DNA from 2 places in the Thalassospira sp. Z349TD_5 genome. Region 2 is predicted to be linked to the other one. Evidence: riboswitches for the same ligand, from Rfam matches in the RefSeq annotation. Region 2 holds a riboswitch; the other holds the start of a gene.
The links. Region 2 has a riboswitch for thiamine pyrophosphate ahead of thiM (hydroxyethylthiazole kinase). Riboswitches for the same ligand answer to the same signal wherever they lie in the genome.
Positions count from the first base shown of each region.

Region 1: another riboswitch for thiamine pyrophosphate. It lies ahead of AC0VXT_RS11180 (ABC transporter ATP-binding protein); the one in region 2 lies ahead of thiM (hydroxyethylthiazole kinase).

Region 1 is NZ_CM149654.1:2,432,381-2,444,744, reverse strand. It holds gene AC0VXT_RS11195 (MBL fold metallo-hydrolase) at 1-516, opposite strand, end outside; gene AC0VXT_RS11190 (ABC transporter substrate-binding protein) at 746-1,711, opposite strand; gene AC0VXT_RS11185 (ABC transporter permease) at 1,795-2,595, opposite strand; gene AC0VXT_RS11180 (ABC transporter ATP-binding protein) at 2,592-3,389, opposite strand; TPP riboswitch at 3,380-3,491, opposite strand; gene AC0VXT_RS11175 (GNAT family N-acetyltransferase) at 3,717-4,313, shown strand; gene AC0VXT_RS11170 (acetoin utilization protein AcuC) at 4,360-5,550, shown strand; gene AC0VXT_RS11165 (DUF192 domain-containing protein) at 5,547-5,993, shown strand; tRNA gene AC0VXT_RS11160 (tRNA-Pro) at 6,141-6,217, shown strand; gene AC0VXT_RS11155 (ETC complex I subunit) at 6,364-6,657, shown strand; tRNA gene AC0VXT_RS11150 (tRNA-Arg) at 6,823-6,899, shown strand; gene AC0VXT_RS11145 (hypothetical protein) at 7,044-7,700, shown strand; gene AC0VXT_RS11140 (YitT family protein) at 7,710-8,423, opposite strand; gene AC0VXT_RS11135 (aldo/keto reductase) at 8,542-9,372, opposite strand; gene AC0VXT_RS11130 (CobW family GTP-binding protein) at 9,973-11,097, opposite strand; gene hisI (phosphoribosyl-AMP cyclohydrolase) at 11,112-11,510, opposite strand; gene AC0VXT_RS11120 (Fur family transcriptional regulator) at 11,661-12,137, shown strand; gene znuC (zinc ABC transporter ATP-binding protein ZnuC) at 12,118-12,364, shown strand, end outside.
Region 2 is NZ_CM149654.1:4,207,990-4,213,825, reverse strand. It holds gene AC0VXT_RS19345 (superoxide dismutase) at 1-334, opposite strand, end outside; gene AC0VXT_RS19340 (hypothetical protein) at 663-968, opposite strand; gene thiE (thiamine phosphate synthase) at 1,189-1,836, opposite strand; gene thiM (hydroxyethylthiazole kinase) at 1,833-2,642, opposite strand; TPP riboswitch at 2,725-2,849, opposite strand; gene AC0VXT_RS19325 (Tex family protein) at 3,001-5,448, opposite strand; gene AC0VXT_RS19320 (DUF1674 domain-containing protein) at 5,696-5,836, shown strand, end outside.

The DNA.
Region 1 (12,364 bases), 1.8 Mb from region 2:
ATCATAGCGATCAGACGTAACTCCAGCCTTTTCCAGCAAGATGCCGTTTTTAAGCGGCAAGACATAGCGCGGTGTGTTGCCAAGTTTGGCCAAACTATCAAGATCGAAATGGTCGTAGTGATTGTGCGACAGCAACACCAGATCAAGCTTTGGCAACTGATCGATGGTCAGGCCCGGCTGGCTATAACGTTTCGGTCCGACTCGCTTGAACGGCGATGCGCGGTCCGAAAAAACCGGATCGGTCAGGATATTCAACCCGCCATATTGCACCAGAACCGTGGCATGGCCGATCCATGTGACCTGCAAACGCGTCGGATCAGGATTTTGGACGGCGTCATGATTAGGGGGCTCGACCGGGGTTTTGCCGTGCTGATGTTTGGCTTTGGGCCATTCGTCACCACCAAAATAGCGCCGTTTCAAAAACCGCCAGAACGACCGTTTGACCGGATCGGGCAGCGGGTGCCGGTTTTCAAATCCGGTTTCGGTGTGGTGTGCTGGCTTGGTTTTGCTTTGCACTTGGTTGTCCTGACTGTGAGTTGATCCGGCTTGCGGTAGATGTCGCACTTTATGGGGTGACCATAAGGTAACCGTCTGCTGATGCGATGCAAGGTTTCAACGCTTGGCGTCGATGATGCACACATAAAGAAAGGCCGGAACGGGGAAATGTTCCGACCTTTCGGGGTGCCTTCGCATTCACCGGGACAAACAATGCGAAAGCAGGGGGGACTGTTTGGTTAGGCGATCATCACTCAATAACAGTGGCATAGGTTTCAAGGGCCGGGGCATCGGTAATCAGGCCCTGTTTGACCATGTAATCGGCAAAGCGGGCATAGCGCGCTTTATCAAGGGCGGCCGGGCGCAGCGCAAAGCGCGGCAGGGTATCGGCCCATGCCTTGATATTCAGCTCATCATCAAGGTTGGGATAGGCGGCAACAAAGGCATCCCAACTGTCATCGGGATGGTTGATCAGGTACTGAACGCCTTCTTCCAGGGCCGCCAACATCCGGGCAAAGCGCGGATCATCGGTTTTATCATTGCGCACGGTCAGGATCAGCTCGTCATAGGGCGGCACACCTTCTTCCTCGACAAAGAATGCCTTGCCCGGCTTGCCTTCAATTTCCATCTGGTTCAGTTCGAAATTGCGATAGCCGCCAATGATCGCATCGACCTGCCCGGAATAAAGCGACGGCGACAGCGAGAAGTTCACATTGATCAACTCAACATCATCAATCGAAACCCCGTGATTGCCCAACATGGTGCCGAGCAACGCATCCTCAAACCCGGCCAGTGAATAGCCGATTTTCTTGCCCTTTAGATCGGCGATTTCCTTGATCGGGCCGTCTTTCAGAACAATCAGGCTGTTAAGCGGGGTCGCGACCAGCGTCCCGATCCGGGTTAGCGGCAATCCTTGGGCGGCCTGCACATGAAGCTGTGGCTGATAATTCACTGCAACATCGCCCTGACCAGCAGCAACAAGGCGCGGCGGAGCGGATGGATCAGATGGTTCGATCAATTCAACATCAAGATCATGCTTGGCAAAGAAGCCCTTTTCCTTGGCGACAATCAGTGGCGCATGGTCGGGGTTGACGAACCAGTCCAGAAGGATGGTCAGTTTGTCCGCCGCAAAGGCCGGGCTGGATGTGCCCAGAACGGCGGCACTTAATGTTGCGGCAATGGTGGCTGCTTTGATCATGGATTTCAGGCGTGACATGGATGAACCTCTGTTGTGATGGGCCATTACGTATTTGTATGAGTTTTGCTGTCGCGGCCATTTTCAGTCGCGACGGATGGGGTTTATCGAACCGGCGTCAGGCTGTCGGGTTGCCAGGGCAGGGCGGCACGCAACACGCGATCCACAATGAAATATTGCGTGATCGAAAAGGCGCACAGGATCAAAAGACAGGCGAAAACCATATCAATCTGAACCCGCGCATTGGCGTGTAGCATCAAATATCCCAGCCCGTGACTTGATCCCACCCATTCGCCAATCACCGCCCCAATTGGGGCTACGGCGGTGGCAACCCGGAAACCCGATGCAAATGCGGGCAGGGCGGCAGGCAAACGAATATGGGTCAAAAGACGCCATCGGCTGGCCCCCATGGTGCGCGCCAGATCAAGCCAGCCGGGTTCGGTGCGGGCCAAGCCATCAAAAAACGCGACGGTGACCGGGAAGAAAATAATAAGCGCTGCCATGGCGATTTTGGAGGCCAAACCAAATCCCAGCCAAAGAACCAAAAGCGGGGCCAAGGCAAAGAACGGAATGGCTTGGGACACCAGCAAAATCGGCATCAACCAGAACCGGACGGGTGTAAACAGCGCCATCGGAATGGCCGCCAGCGCGCCAAGGGTCGCCCCGGCAAACAGGCCAATCACGGTTTCGGCAATGGTATATCGCGCGTGATCAAACAACACCGCATAGCGCGTGATCAGGGTGTTCCAGACATCAACCGGGGTCGGCAGCATATATTTCGGTGCCCCGGTCAGGGTCACGGTCAGTTGCCATGTCGCAATCAGCGCAACAATAATGATGATCGGGCGGGCGATTTTCAAAAGCCGCCGTTCAGACAGTGGGGTGCGCTTTGCCGGGGTGCTCATTGGGCATTCTCCGACACTGCTGCAGCGGTTTCATTGGCGCCCAGTTGGCGCAGCAATTGGGCCTGCTGGCGCAAGATATCGGCATCGGTGATGTCGCGCGGGCTATGGCCTGCCGGGGTGATGGCATCTTGCAGGCGGGCTGGGCTGCCGCGCAGAACATGGACAAAGTCGCCAAGGCGAAGCGCTTCTAACGGATCATGGGTGACTAGAAGGACGGTTTTACCGCGCAATACCCGTGCGGCGAGCTCTTGCAATCGTAACCGGTTAACCGGATCAAGGGCGGAAAACGGCTCGTCCATTAGAACAACCGGACGGTCTTCCATCAGGGTGCGGGCAAGGGCGGCGCGCTGTTTCATCCCGCCCGATAATTCGGCGGGGCGCAGATGAGCGGCATTGCTGAGCCCGACCTCGGCAATCAGGCGGTCGGCCTTGTCATGGTCGGGGCGTTGCCCGCGAAGGGATGCGCCAAGTTCGACATTTTCGCGCACCGTCCGCCATGGCAACAGCAAGTCCTGCTGCGCCATATAGGCAATGCGACCCTTAAGCGGAACGCCGTCCGAACAGGTGATGTTACCGCTAACATCGCCTTCGACCAGATCGGCGAGAAAGCGCAAAAGCGTGCTTTTGCCCACACCACTTGGCCCGAGCAAGCAGGTGAAACTGCCTGCAGGCAAACCAAGATCAAGGTCATGGAAAATATCAACGCCGCCAAATGCCACGCGGGCAGAACGCAGGTCAATATCGAACTGGGTTGGATTGGGTGCCGCAGTGGGCTTGGGTGTCGTGTCGGTCATACGATCCTTCCTACGCCGGTCTTAACCGGTTCAGGTTCAAAGGGTCGTTTGGCAACACCAAACCTCTCAGCCGATTTACGATCGGCCCCCCCGGAGATGACGGGACTATGCGCAGACATTTTACCCGCGTCAAGTTTTGTAACAATTGATCGCAATGGCTCCAAGCATGTCACGGCGTGAAACTTCGGTTTTCCCCCGTGTTTGGGGTGTCGATGCATTGGTCTGATGATTTGAAAAGGTGACCGGGGTCACAGCCTGTGATTGTTATTTCAGACGGGTTGTCTATTTTTGTTTGGGTGTGGTTGGAAAGGCGCTTGGAACACAAAAATGCAGCATCAGGGATTTACCCTTCAGCCCGGCATTGCCGATAAACATCGCGAGGCGGCCTGTGCCCTATTCTGGGAAGCGTTCCGTCAAAAGCTAGCCCGTGTGATGAACCCCGAAGACAAGGCATTGGCGTTTTTAAAACAAGTGATGGCGTCGAGCCATGCCATCAGTGCGATTGGTCAGGATGGCCATTTATTGGGTGTTGCCGGGTTTAAAACCACGGCAGGCGCCTTCGTCGGGGGTGGATTGTCCGATATTTGTTCTGTGTATGGTGCGTGGGGTGGATTGTGGCGCGGGCTGTTGCTTGATCTGCTTGAACGCGATCTGGCGGCAGATACGCTTTTGATGGATGGTATTTTTGTCGATCCGATTGCGCGTGGGCAGGGGGTTGGAACGGCACTTTTGGCCGCGGTGGCCGACACGGCGCGGGAACGCGGGCTATCACAGGTTCGTCTTGATGTGATTGATATCAATCCGCGTGCACGTGCGCTTTATGAACGATGCGGTTTTCGCGCAACCGGGACACAGGATATCGGGCCGTTGCGGTATCTGTTTGGTTTCAGGGCTGCAACCACCATGCATCGGGATGTCAAATAGCGGACGTTTGATAAACAGTCCTTGTGCAGAGCGATATGTGCAGGCAATGCTAGGGGCTTCTGACACTGCCTGGCTGACTGAACCCACCGTGACGCTTCCTGAAAACTTACCTGATTACCGTACACCGGATACATCGCCGCGCATGATCGCGGCTGAGATTTATCGAGGGTCGAGCTATGGGCCAAAACATCCATTGGCGATCCCGCGTGTATCGTTGGTTGTTGACATGGTGCATGCGCTGGGCTGGGTCGATGACAACAGCTATGTCACCGGGCCGGTGGCGACACCTGCGCAACTCACTCGGTTTCATGATCCTGATTATGTGCGTGCGGTGATGCAGGCCGAACGTGATCAGATTCTCCCCGAAGACATGATGGTTAAATTCGGATTGGGCAAAAACGGCAACCCGATCTACCCGGAAATTTTCCGGCGTCCGGCGACTGCGGCCGGATCATCGATCCTTGCCGCCCAAATGATCGCGAAAGGGGGCATTGTCCATCATCTTGCCGGGGGGACGCATCATGGATTACGCGACCGGGCATCGGGGTTTTGTTACTTCAATGATCCGGTTCTGGGGATTTATGCTTTGCTCGATTCGGGGCTGGATCGTGTGTTGTATGTCGATATTGATGCCCATCATGGCGACGGGGTGCAGATTGCCTTTGCCGAAGACGACCGGGTTCTCACGGTTTCCATGCATCAGGAAGACCTGTGGCCGAAGACCGGGGCGATTGATGACATCGCCGGGGGCATGGCGCGTAACCTTCCGATGCCTGCGGGGATGAACGATGATGAGATGCGCTATGTCCTACATGAATATTTGATTCCTCTTGCATTAAGTTTTGTACCACAAGCCATTGTTTTACAATGTGGGTGTGATACATTAGCAGAAGATCCATTGTCAAAGCAGCTGTTGGGCAATCAGTCGATCTGGGAAGTCGTTGGCACGATGACCAAATTGGCGCCACGGAGCCTTGTCCTTGGCGGCGGAGGATATAGTCCGTATGGGGTGGCGCGCTGTTGGTCCGGGGTGTGGGCAACCATTAACGGGATCGAAATACCTGCTGTGCTACCCATCACAGTGGAAAATATCCTGCGTGTCATAAAATGGACGCATAGCCGTGGAAGACAGCCCGACGAAACGATGTTTACGACACTTTGCGATCCGTGGCGGGGTGGCACGATCCGGGAGGACACCCGTGAGCGTGTTAGAAGACTAAGAGGGTATGGGGTATGAAGTCGCTTTTTCAGATGGCCTTGGTTGTGTGCTTTATCAGTGCCGCAGTTGTTGCGGGACTGAATGCAAAGGCAACCGGGTTTGAACGATCCCGCATTTTGGTGGATGGCGAAGTTTTCAATGTGGAAATGGCCATCACACCTGATGAGCGATCGCGTGGATTGATGTATCGTACCGAAATGGCCAATGACGCGGGCATGTTGTTTGATTTTGGCCGGGCGGCGGATATTTCGATGTGGATGAAAAACACTTTCATCTCGCTCGATATGCTGTTCATTGATGCCAAGGGCACGATTGTCGGTATTGAAAAACGCACCGTGCCACAGTCGGAAGCCATCATTCTGGGTCCAAAGCCGGTGCGCTTTGTGCTGGAGCTTAATGGTGGGGCATCCGACCGGATGGGATTTGAAGTGGGCGAAAAGGTCGAGGGCCTGCCGCGCTAAAGACCGGATTTCGGACGAAATATATCAATCAGCAATAGCAAGCCCGCAGAGGATATCTGCGGGCTTTGGTTTTTTGTACGTTTTTACGATAAAAACGATAATACGGGCTTGCCCACATCAAAGTGTGGTGCTAAACCCTCCCTCGTTCGGGGAGTAGCGCAGCCTGGTAGCGTACCTGCTTTGGGAGCAGGGGGTCGCGAGTTCGAATCTCGCCTTCCCGACCACTTTTCCCCTTTTGTTGTTTTATGAAGTTCCAATGGGATTTCCAATTGGCAGCAAAAGGTGTAAAAGATGGGGTGATAGCAGGGGGTACAGAGCCCCGTTTAACTGCCATCTCCATCTTATCCTGACGGTCAAGACGAGGGTCCCGATGAAGGTCCGTGTTTACAAACCTGCCAAGAACGCCATGCAGTCCGGTCAGGCTGCGACCAAGCACTGGGTTATGGAATTTGAACCGGGTGCGAAAAAAGTCGCGGATCAACTGATGGGATGGATCGGTTCCACCGATACCCGCGGACAGGTCAGAATGTATTTCGAAACGCTTGAAGAAGCGCAGGCCTTCGCCGCCAAGCACAAGCTGATCGCTGATGTCGAACAGCCCAAGCGCCGTAAAATCCAGATCAAAGCCTATGCCGATAACTTCGCGTTTAAACGCGTCGTCTGATTACGGGCGGACTTCTGGGTAACGGAACGTCAAAGACCATTCACCGGGGCGGATTTCCGCCCCGTTTCGTCTGACAGGGGACGTTAAACCCTGAAACGAATGACGGGCAGGCGCCCAATGCCGTGCCCTCAAATACCATCCGGGGCAACAACCACCCCACACCGCGGTCCCTTAGCTCAACTGGATAGAGCAACAGACTTCTAATCTGTAGGTTGCAGGTTCAAGTCCTGCAGGGATCGCCATTTTTCGCTTTTTAGTTATTGTTCCTGCGCCAAAATCGGGTGTCGAAAGAGAAGCTACTAAAGACTAGATTGCGCCATAAGCGTACATTCAGTCATCCTTAAGTAGTGAAGATAAATTTGGAAAACTTTTTTGAGGAGGGGGAGGTGCGTAAACGTTTACGTTTGGCGATGTGTTTGTCTTTTATTGGTGCGATTTTGGGGGTGGTGGCCATTTGTGCGGAAGTTTGGAGTTTAATTTCTTCTGGCAATAAAAACTTTGTTGAAATGGAAGCTTTGGAGGTCGAGGTTGCAAGTACTTTGAAAAAAATCGGGCCAGAAATTGAGAAAATACTTCAGGATACGAAAAGTGTTTCTCAGGCTCGGGAGATTTCAGCTATAAGACACAAAATTGAGATATTGGAAATGGTTACTCCGTATTTCAAGTTAAAGGGAGATGCCAAATTTACTCAGAATGAAGGAAAGATGGTCGTAAGTGATGGTTTGTTTTATGTATCAAACACTGGCAGTTATCCCCTCAGGTTGATGCGCATGGAGTATGAGTACCGCTGTAACGATAAGACTGTTGCTAGTTTGGTTAGTCCAGCTCAAGGACCTGTTTCTGCTGGGGACAGATTTGATCTCCCATCTCCAAATTACACCTTTGAAGAACCTTGCTCAAAATATACGATAACTGGGGTTGCGACAGTCAGGTCAAGTTTATTGAACGAGCGCGTGGTTACCGATAATTATCCCGACCTTGTAGAAAGTTACAAATCATTGATGGAGCGTTGGTATAGGTATTCAGTTATGTTTCCATCGTAACCATTTATCTTATCGCGCAGCCAAATACCGCCCCGGACGGTGGTTTATTGCGATGATCAGGTTCAGCACAACCGCCCCAAGGATCGATAGCAGGACTTTATCAAACGGCAGCGTCAGGAAGGCGATAATCAGGATGATCATGTCGATGGCAAGCTGCACGTAACCGGCCCGAATGCCAAAATGTTCCTGCAGATAAAGCGCGAGGATATTGATCCCGCCAAGGCCCGCCCGATGGCGAAACAGCATCAGAAGGCCAATCCCCATCAGCGCACCGCCTGCAGCCGCTGCATAGATTGGGTTGAGCATGGTGAAATCGACCATCATCGGGGTCAGTTTGGAAAAGATCGATACCAACCCGACCGCGACAAAGGTTTTAAGCGTAAATGCCTTCCCCATGCGTTTATAGGCCAGCCAGTAAAACGGCAGGTTGATGACAAAGAAGATCACCCCGAAGCTAAACCCGGTGGCATGTTCGATTAAAAGGGCCGCGCCGGCGGTACTGCCGGTGACCAGAACGCTTTCGCTATAGAGTGTGACGCCAAGCGAGACCACCATGGTGCCGAGCAGAAGGGCCAAGACGTCCTCATACAGGCGATGGGAAATATCGTCCTTTTTTGGGGTGTCGGAGTTGGTGGTGTGTGCGGTGGGTTTGGTCATGATCTGCGAACTGTCTTTTGTCTGATGAATGGTGATCAGGATACGATGTTCGCAGGTGCGAAACAAGCAGCCGTCGATGGTGCCGTATTCTTCGCCGGTTTCTGATCGGACGTCGCATGTAAACGCAAAAGACCGGCCCAGATCAGGCCGGTCTTGGTAATTTTATGTGTTGGGGGATATATGGTTAGGACGCGTCATCCCATTTAGGCGCAAAGTCTGGATCAATCAGGCGGCCGTCGGGTTTGGCCAGCTCATCGATTTTTGTCATTTCTTCGTCGGTCAGCTCGAAATCAAAGATGTCGAAATTGGCCGCCGCATTTTTGGGCGATCCTGATTTCGGGATTGCCATGACGCCATCCTGTTGCATCAACCAGCGCAATGTGACCTGTACGGCCGACTTGCCGTGTTTGTCGCCGATGTCGGTAAGAACGTCGTCCTTGAGCACAGCACCGCGTGCAATCGGGCAATAGGCCGTCATCAGCATGTCATGCGAATGCGCGTTTTCAAGCACCTTCGTCTGATCGATATAGGGATGATATTCGACCTGATTGACCGTCAGCGGGACGTTGGTCAGGTTGATCGCCTTATCCACCAGCACGGTCGGGAAGTTTGAAATCCCGATCAGGCGCGTCATGCCAAGGTTTTTAACCTCGTTCAAGGCGGGGATGGTTTCGCTAAGAGACACGTCTTCGTTTGGCCAGTGCAGCAGCAACAGGTCAACGTGATCAAGGTCAAGTTTGCGTAAAGACTCAACGACCGAGGTTTGCAAATCGCCGCTTTGGAAGGCGTCAGGCCAGACTTTGGTCGTTAAGAAATAATCGTCGCGCGCAAGGCCTGAGGCCTTAAGACCCTCACCAACACCTTGTTCGTTATGATACATCTGGGCGGTATCAAAATGGCGATAGCCAATTTTGGCGGCTTCGGCGACCATCTTTGCGGCCGCAGCATTATCAAGCTCGTACGTCCCAAATCCGAGGGCCGGAATCTTGTTACCCTGCCAGTTCCGGTAAATCATGTGTGTACCCCCTTGGTTTGATTGTTGTGTTTGTGGGTGCTGTCATTTGTCCTTGAGGTGACAAATATCCCGATATGCGCCTGATTTAGTCCATAACTAGATCATCGCAACCTGTACGATTGGATTAAACGGGCTGTTCTTTCGGGCAAAGACGGCAAGGGGATGGGCTTGTGCCAAAAAAAGAAAGTTCACAAAAAAAAGGGCGACCAACGCACGGCCGCCTGAAGTTCTGAACTTAGGCTCAGGACCTATTAATTTGATTGGAATGGCAGACGTTATATTTGTGAAATCCAAGGAAAAGCCCGCCGTGCGGGCTGGTATCCCGGCCAAGGGGTTTGACGCAGGAGTTTGCAAATATAACGTCTGTCCTTTGGATTGACCGGATTTGCACGGGCTACTTTGTCGCAAAACCTTGAAAGATGTATATCTTCCTGCGGTTTCGCTCCGCGTATCCGCACAAATCCGGTCAACCATTCAAACCAAATTAATAGGTCCTGAGCCTATAGTGAGGCTGTATCAAGCCAGAAATGAGGATGCCTGAACGGACGGTTGATATCCTTGATGTGGCTCAATCGCGGAATTTATGTCCGTTTGGGCAAATCAATCAGGCGCGCCATTTTCCGCCGTTTCGGCGACGGCTGCATTCAAATGATAAAGCGATTCCCGGATGATCTGCGGGCCAAGGTCCTTGGTGATAAAGACGATCTTTGATCGATGATCATCGCTTGGCCATGCGGGCAGGGATGCGGGTGGGTGGAAAATATGCTGCACGGCGTGAATGGCGACGGGTGCGTCTTCACCAACCAGATTTAAAATGCCCTTTACCCGCAGAAGGCTCTCGCCGCGCATCTGGGTAAAGATTTCGGCCCAGGTGACAAAGGCATCCCAGTGGATCGGATCATCAAAGGTGATGCAGAACGACTGAATATGGTCATCATGGCGGTTTACGTCATTGGCGTGGCTATGGCCATGATGCTCGTGGTCATGGTCATGTTTGTGGTCGTGCGTATGGTCATGCACTTCTTCGCCGTGATGATCATAGGCTTCGTCGCGCAGCCATTTCTGCACGTCCATGCTTTTGGTCGTCGGATCATACAGCCCGGCATTAAACAGCTTGTCGGCGGCAATATCGCCGTTGTGAACCGGATAAATTGGTGCGGCGGGATTAAGGGCGCGCAGGCGTGTTGCCAGCGTGTTGCTATGTGTTTCGCCGGCAAGGTCGGCCTTGGTCAAGAGAATACGGTCGGCAACGGCGGCTTGCTTAACACTTTCGGGATGGTGATCAAGTTGATGTGCACCGTTCACCGCATCAACCGTGGTTACCACGCTATCAAGGCGGAACTTGGTGGTCAGCAAGGGGTCGGTCATAAGGGTGTGCAGGATCGGGGCGGGGTCGGCAAGGCCGGTGGTTTCAATGATCACGCGATCAAACAGCGGGATTTCACCGCGCGTGCGTTTGACAAATAAATCACGCAAACCTGAAATCAGATCGCCGCGCACTGAACAGCAAATGCAGCCGGAATTAAGCAAAACAACATCTTCGGAGATTTCGCGCACCAACAAATGGTCCAGCCCGATATCACCAAACTCGTTGATCAGGACGGCGGTTTTATCCATGCCGTCTTGGGTCAGAAATGCATTAAGCAGGGTGGTTTTGCCACTGCCGAGAAAGCCGGTGATAACCGTGGTGGCGACGCGTTCGACTTGTTCTTTGGAAATAGCCATGGGACTGGTTTTGATCACTTCTTGCCATAGAGTTCATCGACAGCGACTTCCGGCTGGGAAATCACGACTTCTGCACCATCGCGCGCGGCAAAATAGAAACAGTTGCGCCGCCCGGTGTGGCAGGCCACGCCAAGCTGATCAACCTGTGCCAGTACCGTGTCCTGATCGCAGTCATAGCGAAAATCAACCAGTGTCTGTATCTGGCCGGAGCTTTCGCCCTTGCGCCACAGCTTGCCGCGCGAGCGTGAGAAATAGCACACCCGACCGGTTGACAGCGTTTCAAGCACCGCATCGCGGTTCATCCATGCCATCATCAGGACTTCGCCTGTATCATGCTGTTGCGCGATTGCCGGGATCAGGCCGTTTTCATTGTATTTCAGTTTATCGGCAATCTGTTCATTGGCGGTGGTCATGAAGGGCTCCGGTCGATGATGGTTGACTTTTGGGGCGTGGCACGGCAGAAAATGATATATTATAACATTTCAACAAATGCCACGGCTTTTTGGCTGCTGCCAATATGACCGAAAGTGGGCCACAGTGGCAATGCTGCGAGAAAACCTAGTATGAGCGATCTTTTCCCGAAAAAGGGCCATGATCACGACAGATGCGTACATAGCGCAATTGCCCAGGCAGAGAAAGTCTGTGACGACGCCAGTGCGCGGTTTACCGACATGCGCCGCAAGGTTTTTACCCTGATCTGGCAATCGCACAAGGCGGTGACGGCCTATGAGTTGCTTGATGCGCTGACGTCCGAAGGACAGCGCGTACAGCCGCCAACCGTATATCGGGCGCTGGAATTTTTAACCGACCTTGGCTTGGTGCATCGGATTGAATCGCTAAATGCCTATTTTGGCTGTGACCGGCCAGATTGCGATCATCTGGGGCAGTATTTCATTTGTACCGACTGCGGCCGTGTGGCCGAGGAAGTCAACGAAGACATGAGCAACGCTGTGCGTAAGGCCGCAGGCAATGTCGGCTTTGCCATTCAGGCGACCACGGTTGAAATCAAAGGGCTTTGCCATGACTGCGCCACTCATTGAGGGTCGGGGACTGACCCTTTCGTTTGGCAGTGAGCGCGTGCTTGATCAGGTGTCGCTGTCCATTCAGGCTGGCGAAATCATGACGTTGATCGGTCCCAATGGGGCGGGTAAATCAACGCTGGTCAAGACGTTGCTGGGCTTGCAAAAGCCTGACAGCGGCGATGTGATCCGCAAAAACGGCCTTCGTATTGGTTACGTGCCGCAAAAGTTGGCGATTGATCAGGTTT
Region 2 (5,836 bases):
AGGCATCGACAGAGCCGAAATCTTCGACGATTTTCTTTTCCAGTTCACCCGGAAGGTTGCCGCCGCCATTTTTCTTCATCATTTTCCAGAACTCGATATGGTTCCAGTGCTGGGCAGCGTTGTTGAAAAGACCGGCTTTGGCCGCGTCAGCATAGGAAGCAACAACGACTTCTTCGAGCGACTTGCCTTCAAGGCCCGACCCTTCGAGCAGCTTATTGCCATTCACAACATAGGCGTTGTGATGTTTGTCATGGTGAAACTCAAGGGTTTCAGCCGACATGACGGGTGCAAGCGCGTCGTGTGCATACGGAAGTGCTGGGAGTTCAAATGCCATGATACAGTTCCTCGACTTTCATTATTGGTCTGTGCGGTAACGCAACATATCCCTTTTTGCGCGCTGGGTGAAAGTTAAATTCCCGTGCAACCTGTTGTAAACCTTTGTTGCGGGCTTTCATCATCGCGGCAAAGAAGATGTCTGTGGCCTTTATCTAGGACAACAGCGCTTTAATGCAATGTCGCGTGTGGCAACGGGCGATTGTCCAACCCTGTATGATGAACTTGTCAGATGGAAAAACGTTCCCGAAAGATCGCAAATTTTCCACCCGGCATCCGGGATGGGGACCATTGCGCCGTCGTGTTGATCGGGAATTATTCCTTGTAAATTATTCCTTGTACAAGGCGACCATTTGCTGGATGTCGGTGCCATTGCGGATCATGACATCGTATTCGCCCTTTGACAGCGATGAGATATCAAGCTGGCAGGGGAACCTTTTGCAATTTCGATTAAAGGCAATCGTGCCATCCTGATGGCTTAGAATCACCTGACCCTCGGGTATTTCCGAATAGACAGTCACACTGTCGGTGGTTGGTTTCGGGGCGATCTTGATTGCAGCCAAGGCGGCTGTCGCGCCCATGAAGATAGAGGCCAGGGCAATGGCAACCGGTTTGCTACGCAAAGATTTCAACATGATATCCCTCGCGCGTTTGTGCATTTTCCATGCCCCAAAGATGCCCCCCGAAGCAGAAGAATTCGCGGCGCAATTGAGGCATTTCCGTGCTGGTTCGTGCTTTGAGCGATGGGCAGCCATGCATGGGCTCAAAAATTCAATGCCCGCAACCATTTACGGAAACGGGCATTGGGCAGAATGACGCAAATATCTTTGCTTCACATGGCACATTTGCCAGAATTCAGGGGGTAAATGCCGACTTTGTGGCCATAATTTCGGTTGCGATTTTATGTGCCGCGGCCTCGGGATCAGGTTGCCCGCAAATGGCCGATACCACGGCAAGCCCGTTGGCACCTGCGGCAAAAACCCGATCGACATGATCCTGTTTAAGTCCACCAATGGCAACGGATGGCAGTTTGGCAATCTTGATCAGGTGCGCCAAACCGTCAAAGCCGATGGCGGGTTTGTGATCGGGTTTGGTCGCGGTGGCAAAGATGGGGCCGACGCCAACATAATCGACGCTTGCCGGGTCAACCTTGCGGGCGACTTCCTCATTTTCAATTGAAAGGCCGATGATCTTGTCACGGCCGAGGCGTTCGCGGGCGGTTTGTGCGGAGATGTCATCCTGACCAACATGAAGGCCATCGGCGCCAATCGCGATGGCCGCATCGATATCGTCATTCACAATCAACGGCACACCGCTGCCCGCCATGGCATCCATCAATTCACGTCCGATCCGGATCAGGCCCTCGGTGCCGACTTTCTTGTCGCGCAACTGAACAATCGTTGCCCCACCGGCGATTGCGGCCATGGTGGTTTCAACCATCGAATGGGTCCGGCACAGATCAGGGTCGAGAACCAGATACAGCGAAAGGTCAAAGGACGTCATTGGGCAGTGATCCGGGCGTTGGCGTTAAAAGTTTTTGCATCAAGGGTATAGAGCCCGTTGACAAAGGCGGTCATGAACGATGCCGGGCCGTTTGCCGACTGGGCGGCGATTTCGCCCGCAACGGCAAAATTGGCAAGGGCGGCAACCGTTGCCTCAAACGCCTGATCCGGGGCAATGGCGACATAGGCGCCGGTAAGGGCGGTTAGCGCACAGCCCATGGCGGTGATTTTTGGCATCAGGTCCGATCCACCGGCAATGCGCACAGACCGCGTGCCATCGGTGACGAAATCAACCTCGCCGGTCACAGCCACAATCGCCTTTTGCGCGGTGGCAAGGGTGCGTGCGGCATCCTTGGCCTGTTCGACCGGATCGCCACTATCGACCCCCTGACCGGCACTTTGTCCGCCGCCAAGGGCGATGATTTCCGATGCATTGCCGCGAATGATGGTGGGGTTGAGTTTGAGGAGTTCGGTCGTCGTGCCCTGACGATATCCGGTTGCAAAATGCGCGACCGGATCAAGCACCCATGGTTTGCCTGTATCATTGGCCGATTTTGCCGCGGCAATCATGCCTTCGACCCAGTTGGGCGACAGGGTGCCGATATTGACGGTCAATGCGCCGGCAATGGCGGCAAATTCACCGGATTCTTCGGGGGTATGGACCATGGCGGGGGAGGCGCCCGCCGCCAGCAAAACGTTGGCGGCGTAGTTCATCGCAACATAATTGGTGATGCACTGGACCAATGGATTGGTCGCACGCATGCAGTCAAAAAGATCGGTTGTGGTTTGGGAAAGGTCGGTCGTCATATCGAGGCTCCAATGCGTCTTGTGTCGCAGCGTTGGAGACCCAGTTCGAAGTCGGAAAAGTGGAGAACGTTGTCAGCAGCATGGGCAACGTTCGCACCGTCCCTACGCCAGTATGAACTGGATCAGGTTCAACGGGTCACTGCGCATGTGCTTTGATCGCACGGGGCAGTTTCTCAGCCTCCTGTCGAGGCTCCCCTTGGTGAACCTGCAACATGGGTTTTTCCGTGCTTTGTGTCAATTCGCCCTATGTATGGTGCGTTATATCCGAATGCCGTAAAAAAGGCGGCGGGATGGTTTGTGCCATATCCCGCCGCCTTTATATTCAGATCAAAACGTGGTGCGCGCGTATGCGCAGTGCCTATTTGCGGCGTTCCATCGCGGCCTTCAGGGCGGCGGCCATTGCACCACCAGCGTCGCCGCCAGATGATCCAGAAGATGACCCACCAGCAGAATTCCGCGCAGAATTCCCGCGCGCATTATGTCCGCCGCCAGCACCACCAGCACCACCAGCACCGGCAGCGCCACCAGCATTGCCGCGATTGTGGTTGGGGCGGGTGCCTGAAGGTGCCTGCCCGCCGCGCGGGGCGGTGGCTTGGCTGTCATTTCGGCGTTCGCGCGTGCCTTCGTAATCCGGTGCTGATTTCATCGAAAGCCCGATGCGTTTACGCGGGGCGTCCACTTCCATGACGGTGACCGAAACGATCTGACCGGCCTTGACCACCTGACGGGGGTCTTCGACAAATTTGTCGGCCAGTTGGGAAATATGGACCAAGCCATCCTGATGGACGCCAATATCGACAAATGCGCCGAAATTGGTGACGTTGGTGACGGTTCCTTCAAGCTTCATACCGGCTTTCAGGTCCTTGATTTCATTGACACCATCGGTGAATTTGGCGGTCTTGAATTCCGGGCGTGGGTCACGGCCGGGTTTATCAAGTTCGGCAATGATGTCGCGGATGGTTGGCACACCGAATGTGTCGTCGGCGTAATCTTCGGCGCGCAGCGTTTTGATAAAGGCCGAATCGCCAATCAGATCGGCAAGCGATTTGGAGGCCTGTGCGCCGATCTTTTTGACCAGCGGATAGGCTTCCGGGTGAACCGCGGATGCATCGAGCGGGTTGGTGGCACCCCGAATGCGCAAGAAGCCCGCACATTGTTCAAACGCCTTGGGTCCAAGACGTTCGACCTTTTTAAGGTCTGTACGCGACTGGAACGCGCCGTTTGAATCACGGTATCCGACGATATTGCGCGCCAGTGTTTCGCTAAGCCCCGCCACACGGGTCAAAAGCGGGATCGATGCGGTATTGAGATCAACCCCCACCCCGTTCACGCAATCCTCAACCACGGCATCGAGCGATTTGGCCAGTTTGGTTTCCGATACGTCGTGCTGATACTGCCCAACCCCGATGGATTTTGGTTCGATCTTGACCAGTTCGGCCAATGGGTCCTGCAAACGGCGCGCGATTGAGGCGGCCCCGCGCAGGGATACATCCAGATCGGGGAATTCTTCGGCGGCAAATTGTGATGCGGAATAGATCGACGCGCCCGACTCATTGACAATAACCTTGGTCGCGGTCAGGGCCGGGAAGCGTTTAAGCATCTGACCGGCAAGGTCATCGGTTTCACGCGAAAACGTGCCATTGCCAATCGCGATCAGCTCGATCTTATGACGCGCGGCAAGGGCGGCCATGGTGTTGATGGCACCATCCACATCATTGCGCGGCTGGAACGGATAGACCGTGGCGGTATCGACCAGTTTGCCCGTGGCATCGACCACGGCAACCTTGACCCCGGTACGCACGCCCGGATCAAGACCCATGGTGGCCTTTTGCCCGGCGGGGGCGGCGAGAAGAAGGTCTTTAAGGTTGTTGGCAAACACCTTGATCGCGTCTTCTTCAGCACTTTCACGCAGCGATCCAAACAGATCAAGCTCGATCGACAGCGACAATTTGACCCGCCAGGTCCAGCGCACGGTATCGACAAGCCATTTATCCGCGGCACGACCCTTGTCGGCAATCCCGACGTGGGCGGCGATCATGATTTCGGCCCGGCCTGCCTGACTGCGCGGGCGGGCTTCGTCCTCGGCACCCAAGGTCAGTTTCAACTGCAATATATCTTCGTTACGACCCCGGAACAAGGCAAGGGCGCGGTGCGATGGGCAGGTTTTGACTTTTTCCGAATGTTCGAAATAGTCGGAAAATTTCGCCCCTTCGGCCTGCTTGCCCTCAATCACGCTGGCGGTGATTTCACCATCATTCCACAAAAGGTTACGCAGCTTGGCGACAAGGTCGGCATCCTCGGCAAAGCGTTCCATCAGGATTTGACGCGCGCCATCAAGGGCCGCCTTGGTGTCCTCGACGCCTTTTTCGGCGTCAACGTATTTTGCCGCCTCAATCTCGGGATCAAGGGTCGGGTTGGTAAATAAACCATCGGCCAGCGGCTCCAGCCCGGCTTCGCGGGCGATCTGGGCTTTGGTGCGGCGCTTTTTCTTATAGGGCAGGTACAAATCTTCAAGACGGGTTTTGGTGTCGGCCTCGTTAATGGCGGCTTCAAGTTCGGGGGTGAGTTTTTCCTGTTCGCGGATGCTTTCAAGCACGGAGGACCGGCGGCTTTCAAGTTCGGTCAGATACCTCAGGCGTTCTTCCAGCGTACGCAATTGGGTGTCATCAAGCCCACCGGTCTTTTCTTTGCGGTAGCGGGCGATAAACGGAACGGTCGAACCTTCATTGAGCATCTCGATGGTGGCAATGACCTGTTCGGGGCGAACCGAAAGTTCTTCGGCGATACGCTGAGGAATTGGACGCATGGTTTCTCCTTGTTTTGCTCGTATGCCTGAAATAGCGGCTTTGAGGGCACACGGAAAGAGTCAGTTTTCGCCAAATTTTTCCATCAGACCAGAATACGATTCCACGTTTGATTCCAAAGGATTGAAATCCCATGCATTTTGCGCGGTTCGGCTGCGCCATACGCAGGCTTGCCCAACGGTGGTCAGGACGCTATTTCTTGGGCAAATGTGAATTACAGGGTGCAGGCCCTAAAACAGGAGAAGCCGAATGACCGGAAAGTTTCGCGAGACCGTCATTCATCAGGTAGAGCCAAAAGAAAAGGCCGAACCGAAAACAAGTGAAGAAAAGAACGAAGAGATCGCGGGTGCTGATATGGCCCCGGCCCTGTCACAGGATGCGATCAACGCC